Linked DNA regions of Idiomarina loihiensis L2TR. The protein of the gene in region 1 binds, or shares a complex with, the protein of each later gene. Links are inferred from orthologs where the notes say so. Each region holds a gene or a part of one and is shown on either strand. Other genes may lie near its edges.

Region 1 (9,270 bases):
GGCTTTAGCCTTGCAGCATGCGGCTGAGTTTGACGACGACCTTTTGGTCGAACAGTGGGTTGAAGGTGCGGAATATACCATTGGCATACTGGAAGGTAAGGCATTACCGGTTATTCGACTGCAAACGCCACATGAGTTTTATGATTTTGAAGCTAAGTATCAGGCAAATGATACCCAGTATCACTGCCCTGCAGGGCTAAGTGACGATGACGAAGCAAGTTTGCGAACCTTGGCTGAACGCGCTTTCGCGGCCATAGGAGGTAGTGGCTGGGGACGCATCGATGTGATGCGCAATAACGCGGGTGAGTGGTTTTTGTTAGAGGCCAATACGGTACCGGGAATGACAGAAAAAAGCCTGGTACCTATGGCGGCAAAAGTTGCTGGTTTACAGTTTAATGACTTAGTGGAGCGCATTTTAGCGCAAACGCTGGAGCGCTAACGATGGCTGCTGAACAGCGCCTGCGCTCAGTCAACTTTTGGTCAGGTGTGGTGGTGTTATGCCTGACTATTGCGGGGGCACTGGTTGGTATCTATCAGTTAAACGAAGTGCTGACAGACGAACAGCAAGTACCGCTGGCTGAATTAAGTGTTCAAGGCGAGTTGCATTATACCGCCAGCGAAGAGGTTAGGCAGGCATTGACAGCAGAGCCGTTAGGAAGCTTTTTTACGGCCGATGTGGATGATTTAAGGCGTCGGGTAGAGCAGTTGCCGTGGGTGCAAAAGGTTTCTATTCGCAAGGTTTGGCCGGATAAGTTGTCGGTTTATGTGACGGAGCACAAACCCGTGGCCATGTGGAACGGTGATCGGCTTATCAATCAGCATCAGGAAGTTTTCCGGGCTGATATAACGAGAGCTGACAGCAGTTTGCCACAGTTGTTCGGTCCGGAGAACGCGGTGAAAGAGACCTGGAAGGAATTTAACCGGGTACAGCAAATGCTGGAGGTTAATGGCTTTCAGATAAGAGCGTTGAGATTAACCGAACGCTTTGCTGTCAACGTGGTTTTGGCACAGGGAATTGAGATTAAATTGGGGCGCGAAGCCACATTAGAGAGAATTAAGCGGTTTATCGATGTGTTTCCCAGCATCGTTGAGCACGAAAAAAGTAAAAACAACGAAATCGATACTGTGGATTTACGATATGACACCGGGGCTGCAGTGGCCTGGCGTGAAGCAAAAAGTGAGAGTTAGACGGTTATGTCGAAAACATCGGAACACAATATGGTTGTAGGTCTGGATATAGGCACCAGCAAAGTGACTGCACTTATAGGTGAGTTATTACCTGATAATGAGATCAGTGTTGTTGGCGTTGGCACGGCTACGTCGCGTGGCATGGACAAAGGTGGTGTGAATGACCTTAATCTGGTTGTGCAATCGGTACAGCGTGCTGTGGATGAAGCCGAATTAATGGCTGATTGCCGCGTGGCATCGGTGTATTTGAACATTTCCGGACGTCATATTTCCTGTCAGAACGAAAGTGGCATGGTACCGATTAACGAAGCTGAAGTGACTCAGGATGATGTCGACAGCGTGATTCACGCCGCGCAGTCAGTGCCTATTGCAAAGGAACGTCGTATTTTACACGTCTTGCCGCAGGAGTACGTCATTGACTCACAGGAAAGTATCCGCAGCCCAATAGGCATGTCCGGTGTCCGTATGGAGTCGAAAGTGCACATTATTACCTGTGCCAACGATATGGCGAAGAATATTATAAAAGCGGTTGAGCGTTGCGGACTGTCGGTGGATAAACTGATTTTCTCGGCGTTAGCATCAAGTATATCGGTATTAACCGATGACGAAAAAGATTTAGGCGTGGCGCTGGTCGATTTAGGCGGCGGCACCATTGATATTTGTATATACGCGGGCGGGGTATTGCGCCATACAGCGGTGATTCCGGCGGCAGGCAATCAAGTCACCAGTGACATTGCCAAGATATTCCGTACGCCGACCAACCACGCAGAAGAAATTAAGACCAAGCACGCGTGTGCACTGCGACAAATGGTCAGCATGGAAGACACCATTGAGGTGCCTTCGGTGGGAGGTCGCCCGTCGCGGGTAATGTCGCGTCATACGCTGGCCGAAGTCGTCGAGCCGCGTTATCAGGAATTGTTTGAGCTGGTCAGGGATGAAATTCAGCAAAGTGGTTTAGACGAGCAAATTGCAGCCGGAGTAGTTATTACCGGCGGTAGCGCCAAAATGGAAGGTTGTGTTGATTTTGCCGAAGAAATTTTTCAAATGCCGGTTCGTATCGGCGTTCCTCTGGGCATGAAAGGCCTACGAGATTACGTCGAAGATCCGGTTTATGCCACAGCGGTGGGACTGTTACGGTATGGGCAGGAAGATGCCGCTGTGTCACAAAAAGAAAGCTCTAAAACTGACGTGATCGGACTCTGGCAAAAAGTGCAGAGTTGGTTCAAAGGTGAGTTTTAACTTGGGGTAGCACGTTAAAAGCAGGTAGGGAGAATTATTATGTTCGAACTGATGGACAATTATGAAAGCGAAGCCGTCATTAAGGTGATTGGCGTCGGTGGTGGTGGCGGAAACGCTGTCCAGCACATGGTGAAAGAATCAATTGAAGGTGTGCAGTTTATTGCAGCCAATACCGATGCGCAGGCTCTGCGTAATCATACGGCAGATGTCACCATTCAATTAGGGCAGGACATCACTAAAGGTCTTGGCGCTGGCGCCAACCCGGAAGTGGGTCGTCAGTCGGCAGAAGAGGACCGCGAGAATATCCGAGTCCACTTAGAAGGTGCCGATATGGTCTTTATTGCAGCTGGCATGGGCGGCGGTACCGGAACTGGTGCGGCACCTGTGGTTGCTGAAGTTGCCAAAGAACTGGGTATTCTGACCGTTGCGGTTGTGACCAAGCCTTTCCCGTTTGAAGGGAAAAAGCGTATGGCCGTCGCCGATGAAGGCATTAACGCACTGGCGCAAAGCGTCGACTCGTTAATTACTATACCAAACGAGAAGTTGCTAAAAGTTATGGGCCGTGGAACCAGCTTGCTGGACGCCTTTAGTGCTGCAAACAACGTATTGTTGGGCGCGGTTCAGGGTATTGCTGAGCTCATTACTCGTCCGGGTCTTATTAACGTCGACTTTGCTGACGTTCGCGCGGTCATGAAAGAGATGGGTACCGCCATGATGGGTACCGGTGTTGCCAGCGGTGAAGATCGTGCGCAGGAAGCCGCGGAGATGGCCATTAACAGCCCGTTACTGGAAGACATCGACTTGTCTGGTGCTCGTGGCGTTCTGATTAACGTGACCGCCGGCATGGACATGAGTATTGAAGAACTGGACACCGTAGGTAATACGGTTAAAGCCTTTGCTTCAGATAACGCAACGGTGATCGTGGGTACGGTTATCGATACTGAAATGTCTGACGAGTTGCGCGTAACTGTTGTTGCTACAGGTATTGGCGCGGAACGTAAGCCCGATATCTCTTTGGTGAATAATACTAACCAGACAACGGCCAAGCGTGAACCGCAACCGGCTTACCGTAGTAATGATATAGACCGCGGCGGTGCAGCACCTCGTTATGAGGAGCAGGAAGAGCTGCAACCGGAAGCAAAAGCGGAACCAAAACGTCAGCCTGCTGCCAAAGCTAAACAGGATAAAGAACTCGATTACCTGGATATTCCGGCTTTTTTGCGAAAACAGGTCGACTAAATTGACGTAACGCTTGATAAGTATGCGTAAAATTTGATCGAACCATGACAAATGTCGTATAATATGCGGCCGCTTTGGCTTTAGCCATGGCGAACCGAATATAAAGGTAGGTGAACAAGTACCATGATTAAGCAACGTACATTACAGCAAGCGATATCAACCACTGGTGTTGGGCTGCACAAAGGCAATAAAGTAAACCTTACTTTACGCCCTGCGCCGGCCAATACCGGTTTGATATTCCGTCGTGTGGACCTTGATCCTGTGGTGGATATTCCAGCACGGGCCGACTGGGTGCGTGATACGCAGCTGTGTACCTGTCTTATCAATGAGGAAAACGTTCGCGTTTCTACCGTCGAGCATTTGCTCGCTGCGCTGGCCGGCGTTGGAATTGATAATGCGATTATCGAAGTCGATTCGCATGAAATTCCAATTATGGACGGCAGCTCGCACCCGTTTGTTTACCTGCTACAAAGCGCGGGCATTGAAGAGCAGTCAGCAGCGAAGAAGTTCATCCGGATCAAACAGCCGGTACGTGTCGAAGACGGTGATAAGTGGGCGGAACTGCTACCCCACGATGGTTTCCGTATCGACTTTGCTATCGACTTTGAACACCCGGCTATCGCAGACACAGGCCAGACCGTCAGTATCGACTTTAGCGCTAATGCTTTTATCAAAGAAATTAGCCGTGCTCGTACCTTTGGCTTTATGAAAGACATTGAATATTTACGGGAAAATAACCTGGCATTAGGCGGCAGTTTTGATAACGCTGTTGTGCTGGATGAATTCCGCATTCTGAATAGTGACGGTTTGCGTTACGACGATGAATTCGTAAAACACAAAATGTTGGATGCTATTGGTGATTTGTACATGGGTGGCCACAGTATTTTAGGTCACCTGCGTGCTTACAAGTCAGGGCATGCGCTGAATAATCAGCTATTACAGGCTTTGTTAGCGCAGCAGTCAGCATGGGAGTTTGTGACCTTTGACGAAGAGCAGGCTACTGCGCCTATCGCTTTTTGGTCACCAGCAACCACGACAGCTTAATCTTTATCGTTGGCGGTAAACTTTGCCGCCAACGCTTTTAATTCCGACTTCAACGGCTCATCACACCCCTCAGCCATTGTCAGTAGGCGTTCTGCGCTGCTCGAACCTTTCTGATTTTTAATACTTTTCTCAAAACTGTTCATTGACGGAGACACCTTAATTGAAAGGCTCTGTACCGGGACCGTCGCATTGTGGCGAAAATGCGTTATAATGGCCGCTTGCTGAAGTTTTAGCCTGGTTGCCCAGCTACCGTTATCCACCTGAATGATCATTTGACCATCGCGGATATTCAGCAATTGGCAGTGTTGACTGGTATTTTTATCAACGCATTGTTGAAACAATTGTTGCCAATGCGAAAGTTGGGCGGCAAACTGTGCATAATGTCGTAATGTTGACGACAAGGTTTTTTGACCTGAACGAAGCCATTCTGATGGTGTTTTCGGATGTCGTGACATAATTGCGTAGTAGGCAAATATTAAGAGAGTTCGGATGAGTTTATCAGTCTTTTATCGAGGCTCCAAAATACGTTTTCGTATTCGGTTAAGTCGACGTCGATTTTTTTCCTTTGTCGGTATTGCTGCCTTTATTGGCCTTGCTAGCTGGCAGCCATGGCAGTATCAGGGTATTGACCCTGCGGTGGCACAGAACAAAATCACGGAAGAGCAGAAAAAGCTTGTTTTACAAGAGCAGGCACTAAAAGAGTTAAAAGAAGATACTCAAAAGCGTCTGGGTGCTATGACCATTTATCTGGGCGAGTTAAGAGCTCAAATGCGTCGTCTGGACGCCTTAGGTGAGCGTTTAGCTGGTGTCGCTAATCTCGACAATGGTGAGTTTAACTTTAATCAGGAACTTCCCATTGGTGGGCCGGAACTAGAAGTTGCTGAACTTCCTCACAGCTCTGGTAAGGATGTCCTCACTGAAATTGAAGATATGCTGTCGCAGATCTCTGACAAACAAAAACAGCTATCGCTACTTGAATCTGTGATGATGAATCACCAACTTAATAATGATGCGTATATTGCAGGCCGTCCAATTTCAGATGGTTGGTTGTCTTCGCAATATGGAGTTCGTAAGGACCCTTTCAATGGCACACCCGCTATGCATAAAGGGTTAGATTTTGCCAGTTATAACGAAGACGTTAAGGTTATTGCTACCGGAGCCGGTGTTGTCACCTGGGCCGGCGACAGATACGGTTACGGCACCTTAGTCGAAATTGACCACGGTGGTGGCTTAAAAACCCGTTATGGTCATAACGACGAGTTAACAGTTTCAGTAGGGGATGTTGTTACCCGCGGTCAGCAAATTGCGAAAATGGGCAGCAGTGGTCGGTCGACCGGACCACATGTTCATTACGAAGTTTTGCGTAATGGCCGTCAAATTGACCCTAATCAGTTTGTGTATCGTAAAGCTGACTCAAAATAACTCGGTAATTAATTAGAACGTAGGCGGTACTTTAGGTACCGCTTTTGTTGTTCAGGAAAGTAACACAGGATAAATCAATCTCATGCTAGGCAGTCTGTTTCGAAAAGTATTTGGTAGTCGCAACGATCGCATTCTCAAAACTATGAAGAAAGACGTTGAGCGAATTAATTTGCTGGAACCCGAGTTTGAAGCGTTAAGTGATGCCGAGCTAAAAGAGAAAACCGCTGAATTTCGCAAGCGTCTGAACGATGGTGAGCGCATAGAGAAAATTTTACCCGAAGCCTTTGCTACTGTTCGTGAAGCCAGCAGACGTGTTTTCGGGATGCGTCACTTCGATGTACAGCTTATTGGCGGTATGGTACTGAACGATAACCGCATAGCAGAAATGAAAACGGGTGAAGGTAAAACGCTGACAGCGACCTTGCCTGCTTATTTGAATGCGTTACCGGGTAAAGGTGTTCACATTATTACGGTGAACGATTATCTGGCCAAGCGTGATGCTGAATTCAACCAACCATTATTTGACTTCCTTGGGTTGACCGTAGCGTTCAACATTCCGGGCATGGCGCCTGAAGACAAGAAAGCAGCTTATCAGGCCGACATTACTTACGGTACCAATAACGAGTTTGGTTTTGATTACCTGCGCGACAATATGGCCTTTGCGCCACAGGACAGAGTTCAGCGCGAATTAAACTACGCTTTGGTCGATGAAGTCGACTCAATTCTGATTGATGAAGCCCGTACGCCGCTGATTATTTCCGGTCCGGCTGAAGACAGTTCAGAAATGTACCGCAAAATGAATGAGCTGGTTCCACACTTGGTTCGTCAGGAAAAAGAAGACACTGAAGAAGAACAAGGCGACGGCGACTTTACCATTGATGAAAAAGCCAAGCAGCTGCATCTTACCGAACACGGTCAGGAACACATTGAAGAGCTGCTGAAAGAGAAAGGCATGCTGGACGCTGATGATTCGCTATACTCAGCCGCTAATATCAGTTTACTGCACCATATCAATGCTGCTTTACGCGCTCATCATCTATTTCAAAAAGATGTGGATTACATCATCAAAGACGACAAGGTTGTCATTGTTGATGAACATACAGGACGTACAATGGAAGGTCGCCGTTGGTCTGAAGGTCTGCATCAGGCAGTAGAAGCCAAAGAAGGCGTGCCAATTCAGAACGAAAACCAGACATTGGCATCTATTACCTTCCAGAATTATTTCCGTCTATACAACAAGCTAGCCGGTATGACCGGTACAGCCGATACTGAAGCCTTCGAGTTCCAGTCTATTTATGGTCTGGAGACCATTGTACTGCCAACCAACAAACCAATGGTTCGTGATGACAGAGCCGATCTTATTTATCTGACCACACTGGAAAAATACGAAGCTATAGCCGAAGACATTGAAGAGTGTCGTAAGCAGAAGCGCCCGGTGCTGGTGGGTACGGTTTCTATTGAAAACTCTGAGCTTTTGTCACAGTTGCTGAAGAAAAAGAAAATTCCTCATGCGGTACTGAACGCTAAATTCCACGAACACGAAGCAGACATTATTGCTCAGGCAGGCCGTCCGGGAACGGTAACCATTGCGACCAACATGGCCGGTCGTGGTACCGATATTGTTCTGGGCGGAAGCTGGATGGCAGAAGTTGAAAAGCTGGAAGAACCATCTAACGACAAAATCGAGAAAATAAAGCAAGACTGGCAGAAACTGCATGATGCCGTAATTGAGGCTGGCGGTTTGCACATTATTGGTACTGAGCGCCATGAGTCGCGTCGTATCGATAACCAGTTACGCGGTCGTGCTGGTCGTCAGGGTGACCCGGGTTCATCGCGTTTCTATTTGTCGCTGGAAGATCCACTTATGCGGATTTTCGCTTCAGACCGCATTGGAACTATGATGAAGCGTCTGGGTATGAAAGAAGGCGAAGCCATTGAACACCCTTGGGTAACGCGAGCTATTGAAAATGCGCAACGTAAGGTGGAAGGACGTAACTTTGATGTCCGTAAACAATTGCTTGAGTATGACGATGTAGCCAACGATCAGCGTAGTGTTGTCTATGACCAGCGTAATGAATTGCTGGACGAAGGTGATATCTCTGAAACCATCGTTGCGATACGTGACGACGTGATAAATTCAGTGATCAGCGAGTACGTTCCGCCTCAGTCTCTGGCTGAGCTCTGGGACTTAAAGGGTTTGGAAGAGCGTCTGCGTGGCGATTTCCACATCGAGCTGCCATTACAGCAATGGCTGGACGAAGAAGATCATTTCCATGAGGAAGTGTTGCGCGAGCGAGTACTGGAAGAGCTGGTTAAAGCTTACCAGGAAAAAGAAGAGATGGTGGGGCCTGAAGTGCTGCGCCGCTTCGAAAAATCCATCATGTTGCAAAGCCTTGACCAGCACTGGAAAGAACACTTAGCAGCAATGGATCATCTGCGTCAGGGTATTCACCTGCGTGGTTATGCTCAGAAAAACCCGAAACAAGAATACAAAAAAGAGGCTTTTGAACTCTTTACCGAGATGCTGGAAGCCCTGAAACTCGACGTTGTGACTATTCTGAGCAAGGTGAAAGTACGAGCTCAGGAAGATGTGGACGCAGTAGATGAACAACGTAAAGCAGCCGATAGCGCGCCACGTGAGTTCCGCCATGAGCAAAGTGGCCCGGCAGCTGAAGAGCCTCAGAAAAACACTGATAATGCTCAGGGACAACCGGTTCGTAAAGGCGCAAAAGTGGGTCGTAACGAGCCATGCCCTTGTGGGTCAGGCAAAAAATATAAACATTGTCACGGTAAACTATAGGTTTTTATGGAGACCCAAAAATCGCCTGCTGTCCATGTGGCAGTAGGCGTGATTGAAAATGAACAGGGCGAAATTTTTATCGCTCAACGTCATCCTGAACAACATCAGGGTGGTAAGTGGGAATTCCCCGGCGGTAAAGTCGAAGCTGGCGAGAATGTTCAACAAGCATTGCAGCGCGAACTAAAAGAAGAGTGCGGTATTGATGTGACCGACATGGCTCCATTAACCGTCATAGAGCATCAGTACAAAGATAAGCGAGTTTTACTCGATGTCTGGTGGGTGCTTTCATACAGCGGTGAAGCGCGTCAGTTAGAAGGTCAGGACTGGTGTTGGGTTGA
Region 2 (6,296 bases), 1.6 Mb from region 1 along the record:
AGAAAAGGCGTCCGTCGACAAGACGGGTCGGTCATCCGTTTTGACCGCAACGCGGCTGTGTTGTTGAATAACAACCAACAGCCCATTGGCACACGTATTTTCGGGCCGGTAACTCGTGAACTGCGTTCAGAGCAGTTTATGAAGATTATCTCGCTGGCACCAGAAGTACTATAAGGAGTCAATTATGGCGGCAAAAATTAAACGTGATGACGAAGTAGTCGTCCTGGCAGGTAAGGACAAGGGCAAGCAAGGCAAAGTCCTGAAAGTTCTTACCGATAAAGATCGCGTGATCGTGGAAGGCGTCAACGTAGTCAAGAAACATCAGAAGCCAAATCCGGCTTTAGGTGAATCAGGTGGCATCGTTGAACAAGAAGCAGCAATCCACATTTCGAACGTAGCGATCCTTAACCCAGAGACAGGTAAAGCAGATCGTGTTGGATTTCGTCTTGAAGATGGCAAGAAAGTTCGCTTCTTCAAATCGAACAACGCAATCATTTAATTCAAACTTGGAGTTTTACGATGGCGAAACTGCATGATTTTTACAGAGAATCGGTAGTTCCTGAGCTTATGAAAGAGTTCAGCTACAACAGCGTCATGCAAGTCCCTCGGATTGATAAAATCACCCTTAACATGGGTGTTGGTGAAGCTCTGGCTGACAAAAAAGTACTTGATAACGCAGTGGCTGACCTAGAGGCTATCTCTGGTCAAAAGCCAATTCGTACTGTGGCACGCAAGTCTGTCGCCGGTTTCAAAGTCCGTGAAGGCTTCCCGATTGGCTGTAAAGTAACTCTGCGCGGCGAGCGCATGTGGGACTTTTTGCAACGCTTAATTTCGATTGCAATCCCACGTATCCGTGACTTCCGTGGCCTGAACCCTAAATCGTTCGATGGTCGTGGTAATTACAGCATGGGTGTTCGTGAGCAGATCATCTTTCCGGAGGTCGACTATGACAAAGTCGACAAGGTACGTGGTCTGGATATCACCATTACCACAAATGCTGGCACAGATGACGAAGCTCGTGCTTTGCTAGCTGCCTTTAACTTCCCGTTCAGAAAGTAAGGTGTAGAGTTATGGCAAAACAGTCAATGAAAGCGCGTGACGTGAAGCGAGCTAAAATCGCTTCAAAATACGCAGAAAAACGCAACGCACTGAAAACGGTCATTAATGACCCTAAAGCATCAGACGAAGAGCGTTGGGAAGCCGTACTTAAGTTGCAACAGCTCCCACGTGATGCCAGTCCGACGCGTCAACGTAACCGTTGTCGTATAACTGGTCGTCCTCATGGTTTCCTTCGTAAATTCGGCATGAGCCGAATCAAGGTCCGTGAGATGGCGATGCGCGGTGAAATTCCTGGCTTGAAAAAAGCTAGCTGGTAAGCCACGAATCACGGGAGAAAGCAAATATGAGCATGCAAGATCCAATTGCGGATATGTTCACACGCATTCGCAACGCTCAAGGTGCTAACAAAGTAACGGTTAAAATGCCGTCTTCTAAGCAGAAAGTGGCGATTGCTCAAGTTCTGAAAGAAGAAGGTTTTATTACTGGTTACAGTGCCGAGAGTACTGTTAAACCTGAGCTTGAAGTCGAATTGAAATATTTCGAAGGCAAGCCAGTAATTGAAACAATCGAGCGCGTTAGTCGGCCTGGTCTGCGTATCTATAAGAAACGCAACGAGTTGCCTAACGTAATGGGTGGCCTTGGCATCGCAGTAGTTTCGACGTCTAAAGGCCTGATGACTGATCGTGCCGCTCGCCAAGCTGGTCTTGGTGGCGAAATTATCGGTTACGTAGCGTAATTAGGAGGTAGGAAATGTCACGTGTTGCTAAAGCACCCATTGAAATTCCTGCTGGCGTTGAAGTTACGCTAAATGGCCAGGAAGTCACGATTAAAGGTGCCCAAGGCTCACTGAGTCGTGTTGTAAACGATGCAGTTGAACTGGTAAAAGATGAGAGTGAGTTACGTACTAACGCCCGTGAAGGTGTTGCTAACTCAACAGCTCAAGCTGGTACGGCTCGTGCATTGTTGCAAAACATGGTGGTCGGAGTCACTAAAGGATTCGAACGTAAGTTACAGTTGATAGGTGTTGGTTACCGTGCGCAAGCACAAGGTAAAAAACTAAACCTGACGCTAGGCTTTTCGCATCCTGTGGAGTTCGAGATTCCTGAAGGGATCACAATCGATACTCCGACTCAGACTGAAGTCGTCGTTAAAGGTGCAGATAAGCAGTTAGTTGGTCAAGTTGCCGCTAACATTCGTGCATACCGTAAACCCGAGCCTTACAAAGGCAAAGGTGTCCGTTATGCTGACGAGCAAGTGCGCCGTAAAGAAGCCAAGAAAAAGTAGGGTAATACGATGGACAATAAAGCAGCTCGCTTACGTCGTGCTACTCGCGCACGTAAACAAATTAAAGAGTTGGGTGCAAATCGCCTGGTCGTTCACCGTACACCACGGCATATTTACGCGCAGTTGATCGCACCTAACGGTTCTGAAGTGCTGGCAGCCGCATCGACTGCAGAGAAAAGTGTCCGCGAAGGGCTTAAATCTACAGGTAATGTAGACGCAGCCAAAGTCGTGGGCAAAACTATCGCTGAACGAGCGATTGAAAAAGGCGTTAAAAACGTGTCTTTCGATCGTAGTGGTTTTAAATACCACGGTCGCGTAGCCGCATTAGCGGACGCAGCTCGTGAAGCCGGACTTCAGTTCTAGGAGACGAACATGGCAAATGTAGAAGCTCAAACCGGTGAACTGATAGAGAAGTTGATCACAGTAAATCGTGTAGCAAAAGTGGTTAAAGGTGGTCGTATCTTTAGCTTCACTGCACTGACTGTGGTTGGCGACGGTAAAGGTAAAGTCGGTTTTGGTTATGGTAAAGCGCGTGAAGTACCCGCTGCTATTCAAAAAGCAATGGAAAAAGCACGTCGCAATATGGTTACCGTTCAACTGAAAGGCGACACTTTACAGCATCCTGTTAAAGGACGTCATTCAGGTTCACAGGTATACATGCAACCTGCTTCAGAAGGTACGGGTATCATCGCTGGTGGTGCAATGCGTGCGGTTCTGGAAGTTTCAGGTGTTCATAACGTGCTGTCAAAGGCATATGGTTCAACCAACCCAATCAACGTTGTTCGCGCGACTATCAAAGCGTTGAACGGCATGAAATCGCCGGAGCAAGTTGCGGCGAAGCGTGGATTGCGCGTTGACGAAATACTGGGGTAGTGAACAATGGCGAAAAAGACAATCAAAGTAACACAGACGCGTAGCTCTATCGGTCGTTTGCCGAAGCATAAAGCTACACTACGTGGCTTGGGTCTCCGCCGCATTGGTCACACAGTAGAGTTGGAAGACACTGCTGCAGTCCGCGGTATGGTGAACCGAGTTAATTACATGATTAAGGTGGAGGGATAAGCGATGGAACTTAATACACTTGCTCCCGCACCTGGTGCAAAAAGCAGCAAAAAGCGCGTTGGGCGTGGTATTGGTTCAGGTCTTGGAAAGACTGGCGGCCGTGGTCACAAAGGGCAGAAATCTCGCTCTGGTGGCTCAGTCAAGCCAGGTTTCGAAGGCGGACAAATGCCAATTCAACGTCGTCTGCCAAAATTTGGTTTTACTTCTCGCAAGGCTATGGTCACTGCAGAAGTAAACTTGGCAGAAATCGCGAAGGTTGACGGTGATACCGTTGAACTGGCGACTTTGAAAGCAGCAGGTCTCGTTCGTAAGAACGTACTACACGCTAAAGTCATCAAATCTGGTGAGTTAAGTCGTGCTGTGACTGTAAAAGGTCTTAAAGTCACCAAAGGCGCTCGCGAAGCTATTGAAGCTGCTGGCGGCAAAATCGAAGGATAGAGCAAATGGCTAAACCAGGATTGGAATCAAATCGAGCGCAAGGTGGCTTGTCGGAACTTAAGCGTCGCCTGCTGTTTGTGTTAGGAGCGATTATCGTTTTCCGAGCGGGCTCCTTTGTGCCTATTCCTGGTATTGATGCCGCTGTATTAGCTCAGCTATTCGAACAGCAGAAAGATACCATCGTTGCCATGTTTAACATGTTCAGCGGTGGTGCCTTAGAGCGTGCGTCAGTATTTGCATTAGGTATTATGCCGTATATTTCGGCTTCGATTATTATGCAGTTGGCTAGCGTGGTACATCCGCGTTTGGCCGAGCTTAAGAAAGAAGGTGAGTCTGGTCGTCGTAAGATTAACCAGTATACGCGGTGGGGTACTTTAATACTGGCAACGTTCCAGTCGATTGGTATAGCTACAGGCTTGCCAAATTTGATGCCAGGACTCGTAATAGACCCTGGCTTCGGCTTCTATTTCACTGCTGTAGTGAGCTTAGTCACAGGAACCATGTTCCTTATGTGGTTAGGTGAACAGATTACTGAGCGTGGTATTGGCAACGGTATCTCTATCCTGATCTTTGTGGGTATTGTTGCAGGATTACCTTCCGCTATCGGCCAAACGGCTGAACAAGCGCGTCAAGGTGACTTGCACCTGTTATTGTTGTTATTAATTGGGGTTGTGGTTTTAGCAGTAACTTATTTCGTTGTTTTTGTGGAGCGTGGTCAACGTCGTATCGTCGTTAATTATGCGAAGCGTCAACAAGGTCGTAAGGTATTTGCTGCGCAAAGCACGCACTTGCCATTGAAAGTTAATATGGCTGGTGTTATTCCACCAATTTTTGCGTCAAGTATTATTTTATTCCCGGGTACCATTGCCACTTGGTTTGGCTCTGGTGAAGGTATGGTTGCAGACTTTTTGCAGCAAGTATCGATGACATTGTCTCCCGGTCAGCCGTTATATGTGTTATTGTACGCGGCTGCGATAATCTTCTTCTGTTTCTTCTATACTGCGTTGGTATTTAACCCTCGCGAAACAGCTGACAACTTGAAGAAGTCGGGTGCGTTTATTCCGGGGATTCGCCCAGGTGAACAAACCTCAAGATACATCGATAAAGTAATGACGCGTTTGACATTAGCAGGCGCACTGTACATTACCTTTGTCTGTTTGGTTCCGGAGTTCATGATGATTGCATGGAATGTGCAATTCTACTTCGGCGGTACATCTTTATTGATTATCGTTGTTGTTATCATGGACTTTATGGCACAGGTTCAGACTCATATGATGTCGCATCAATATGACTCTGTCCTGAAAAAAGCCAATCTAAAAGGCTACGGCCGGTAAGATTGGGTAGAACGGAGAGTAGCAATGAAAGTTCGTGCTTCCGTGAAGAAAATCTGTCGTAACTGCAAAATCATCAAGCGTAACGGTGTAGTTCGCGTTATTTGCACTGATGCTAAGCATAAGCAACGACAAGGTTGATTCGAAGGAAAGGCTTGCGGCTTAGTCGCCGCAGCCTTTGAAGTATTTGCAATTCGGCAATCGGTTGAGTATCCTAACGGGCTTTTCAACTGAAGCCTACAAACTGAAGGAGACGTGTTAGTGGCCCGTATCGCTGGCATTAACGTTCCTGACAATAAGCATGCAGTCATAGCTTTGACTGCAATCTACGGTGTTGGCCGTACTCGTTCACAGCAGATTCTTGCTGCTACGGGTATCGCTGAAGACACCAAGATTGGTTCATTGTCAGAAGACAAACTGGACGCGCTTCGTGACGCTGTATCAAAGTTCGCCGTAGAAGGTGATCTGCGTCGTGAAGTATCTATGAACATTAAACGTTTGATGGACCTCGGGTGTTTCCGTGGACTTCGTCATCGTCGTAGCTTACCTCTACGTGGGCAGCGCACTAAAACAAATGCGCGCACTCGTAAAGGTCCGCGCAAACCAATCAAGAAATAGGGGGATTGAGTAATGGCTAAAACACCAACTCGCTCTCGAAAGCGCGTTAAAAAGCAGGTCGCCGATGGCATGGCTCATGTGCATGCATCTTTCAACAACACCATTATTACCATTACTGATCGCCAGGGTAACGCACTAGCGTGGGCTACTGCAGGTGGATCAGGGTTCCGTGGTTCACGGAAATCAACGCCGTTCGCAGCACAGGTTGCAGCAGAACGCGCAGGTGAAATGGCGAAGGAATACGGACTGAAAAACCTGGAAGTATTTGTGAATGGTCCAGGCCCAGGTCGTGAATCATCGATTCGTGCCCTGAACGCCGTTGGTTACAAAATCACAAATATTACCGATGTGACACCGATTCCTCACAACGGTTGTCGTCCGCCTAAGAAACGTCGCGTTTAAGGCGTGAATCGATAGTTGGAGAAAGATCATGGCTAGATATTTGGGTCCAAAGCTCAAGCTGAGCCGTCGCGAAGGAACAGATTTGTTCCTGAAGAGCGGCGT

What was found.
Region 2: the proteins of secA (region 1) and secY are in contact, whole or in part, in a crystal structure (PDB 3DIN), measured with the Thermotoga maritima proteins. The link is inferred for Idiomarina loihiensis L2TR from one-to-one orthologs. Residues at the interface, in WP_004082002.1 of Thermotoga maritima: Glu261, Ala262, Arg263, Lys300, Ala301, Arg302, Thr303, Ile304, Ile305, Leu323, Tyr324, Asp325, Pro326, Val329, Ser330, Tyr333, Ile336, Lys340, Phe345, Val349, Glu363, Phe364, Tyr374, Ser375, Gly376, Gly377, Glu393, Ile395, Thr482, Ser483; in WP_004081795.1 of Thermotoga maritima: Glu108, Gly109, Glu110, Glu111, Ala236, Glu237, Arg238, Arg239, Ile240, Thr241, Ile242, Gln243, Tyr244, Ala245, Arg246, Arg247, Val248, Thr249, Gly250, Arg251, Arg252, Val253, Tyr254, Gly256, Ala257, Ser258, Thr259, Tyr260, Leu261, Pro262.

Annotation. Positions count from the first base shown.
Region 1 is NC_006512.1:454,416-463,685, forward strand. What follows is about bases 5,846-9,132. They hold secA (preprotein translocase subunit SecA), read left to right. Parts: upstream 5,846-6,214; coding sequence 6,215-8,932; downstream 8,933-9,132. Other genes in these bases: IL_RS02260 (M23 family metallopeptidase), read left to right, coding at 5,846-6,132; mutT (8-oxo-dGTP diphosphatase MutT), read left to right, coding at 8,939-9,132. Also shown: IL_RS02230 (D-alanine--D-alanine ligase), read left to right, coding at 1-439; IL_RS02235 (cell division protein FtsQ/DivIB), read left to right, coding at 442-1,188; cell division protein FtsA, read left to right, coding at 1,195-2,427; cell division protein FtsZ, read left to right, coding at 2,467-3,666; lpxC (UDP-3-O-acyl-N-acetylglucosamine deacetylase), read left to right, coding at 3,790-4,710; IL_RS02255 (DUF721 domain-containing protein), read right to left, coding at 4,707-5,111; more of IL_RS02260, read left to right, coding at 5,200-5,845; more of mutT, read left to right, coding at 9,133-9,270. UniProt on the Escherichia coli protein: Required for protein export, interacts with the SecYEG preprotein conducting channel.
Region 2 is NC_006512.1:2,032,437-2,038,732, reverse strand. What follows is about bases 3,040-6,012. They hold secY (preprotein translocase subunit SecY), read left to right. Parts: upstream 3,040-3,848; coding sequence 3,849-5,177; downstream 5,178-6,012. Other genes in these bases: rpsK (30S ribosomal protein S11), read left to right, coding at 5,805-6,012; rpsM (30S ribosomal protein S13), read left to right, coding at 5,436-5,792; rpmJ (50S ribosomal protein L36), read left to right, coding at 5,202-5,315; rplO (50S ribosomal protein L15), read left to right, coding at 3,409-3,843; rpmD (50S ribosomal protein L30), read left to right, coding at 3,223-3,405. In the rest of the region: rplN (50S ribosomal protein L14), read left to right, coding at 1-174; rplX (50S ribosomal protein L24), read left to right, coding at 185-499; rplE (50S ribosomal protein L5), read left to right, coding at 520-1,059; rpsN (30S ribosomal protein S14), read left to right, coding at 1,071-1,376; rpsH (30S ribosomal protein S8), read left to right, coding at 1,403-1,795; rplF (50S ribosomal protein L6), read left to right, coding at 1,810-2,343; rplR (50S ribosomal protein L18), read left to right, coding at 2,353-2,706; more of rpsE, read left to right, coding at 2,716-3,039; more of rpsK, read left to right, coding at 6,013-6,194; rpsD (30S ribosomal protein S4), read left to right, coding at 6,223-6,296. UniProt on the Escherichia coli protein: The central subunit of the protein translocation channel SecYEG. Consists of two halves formed by TMs 1-5 and 6-10.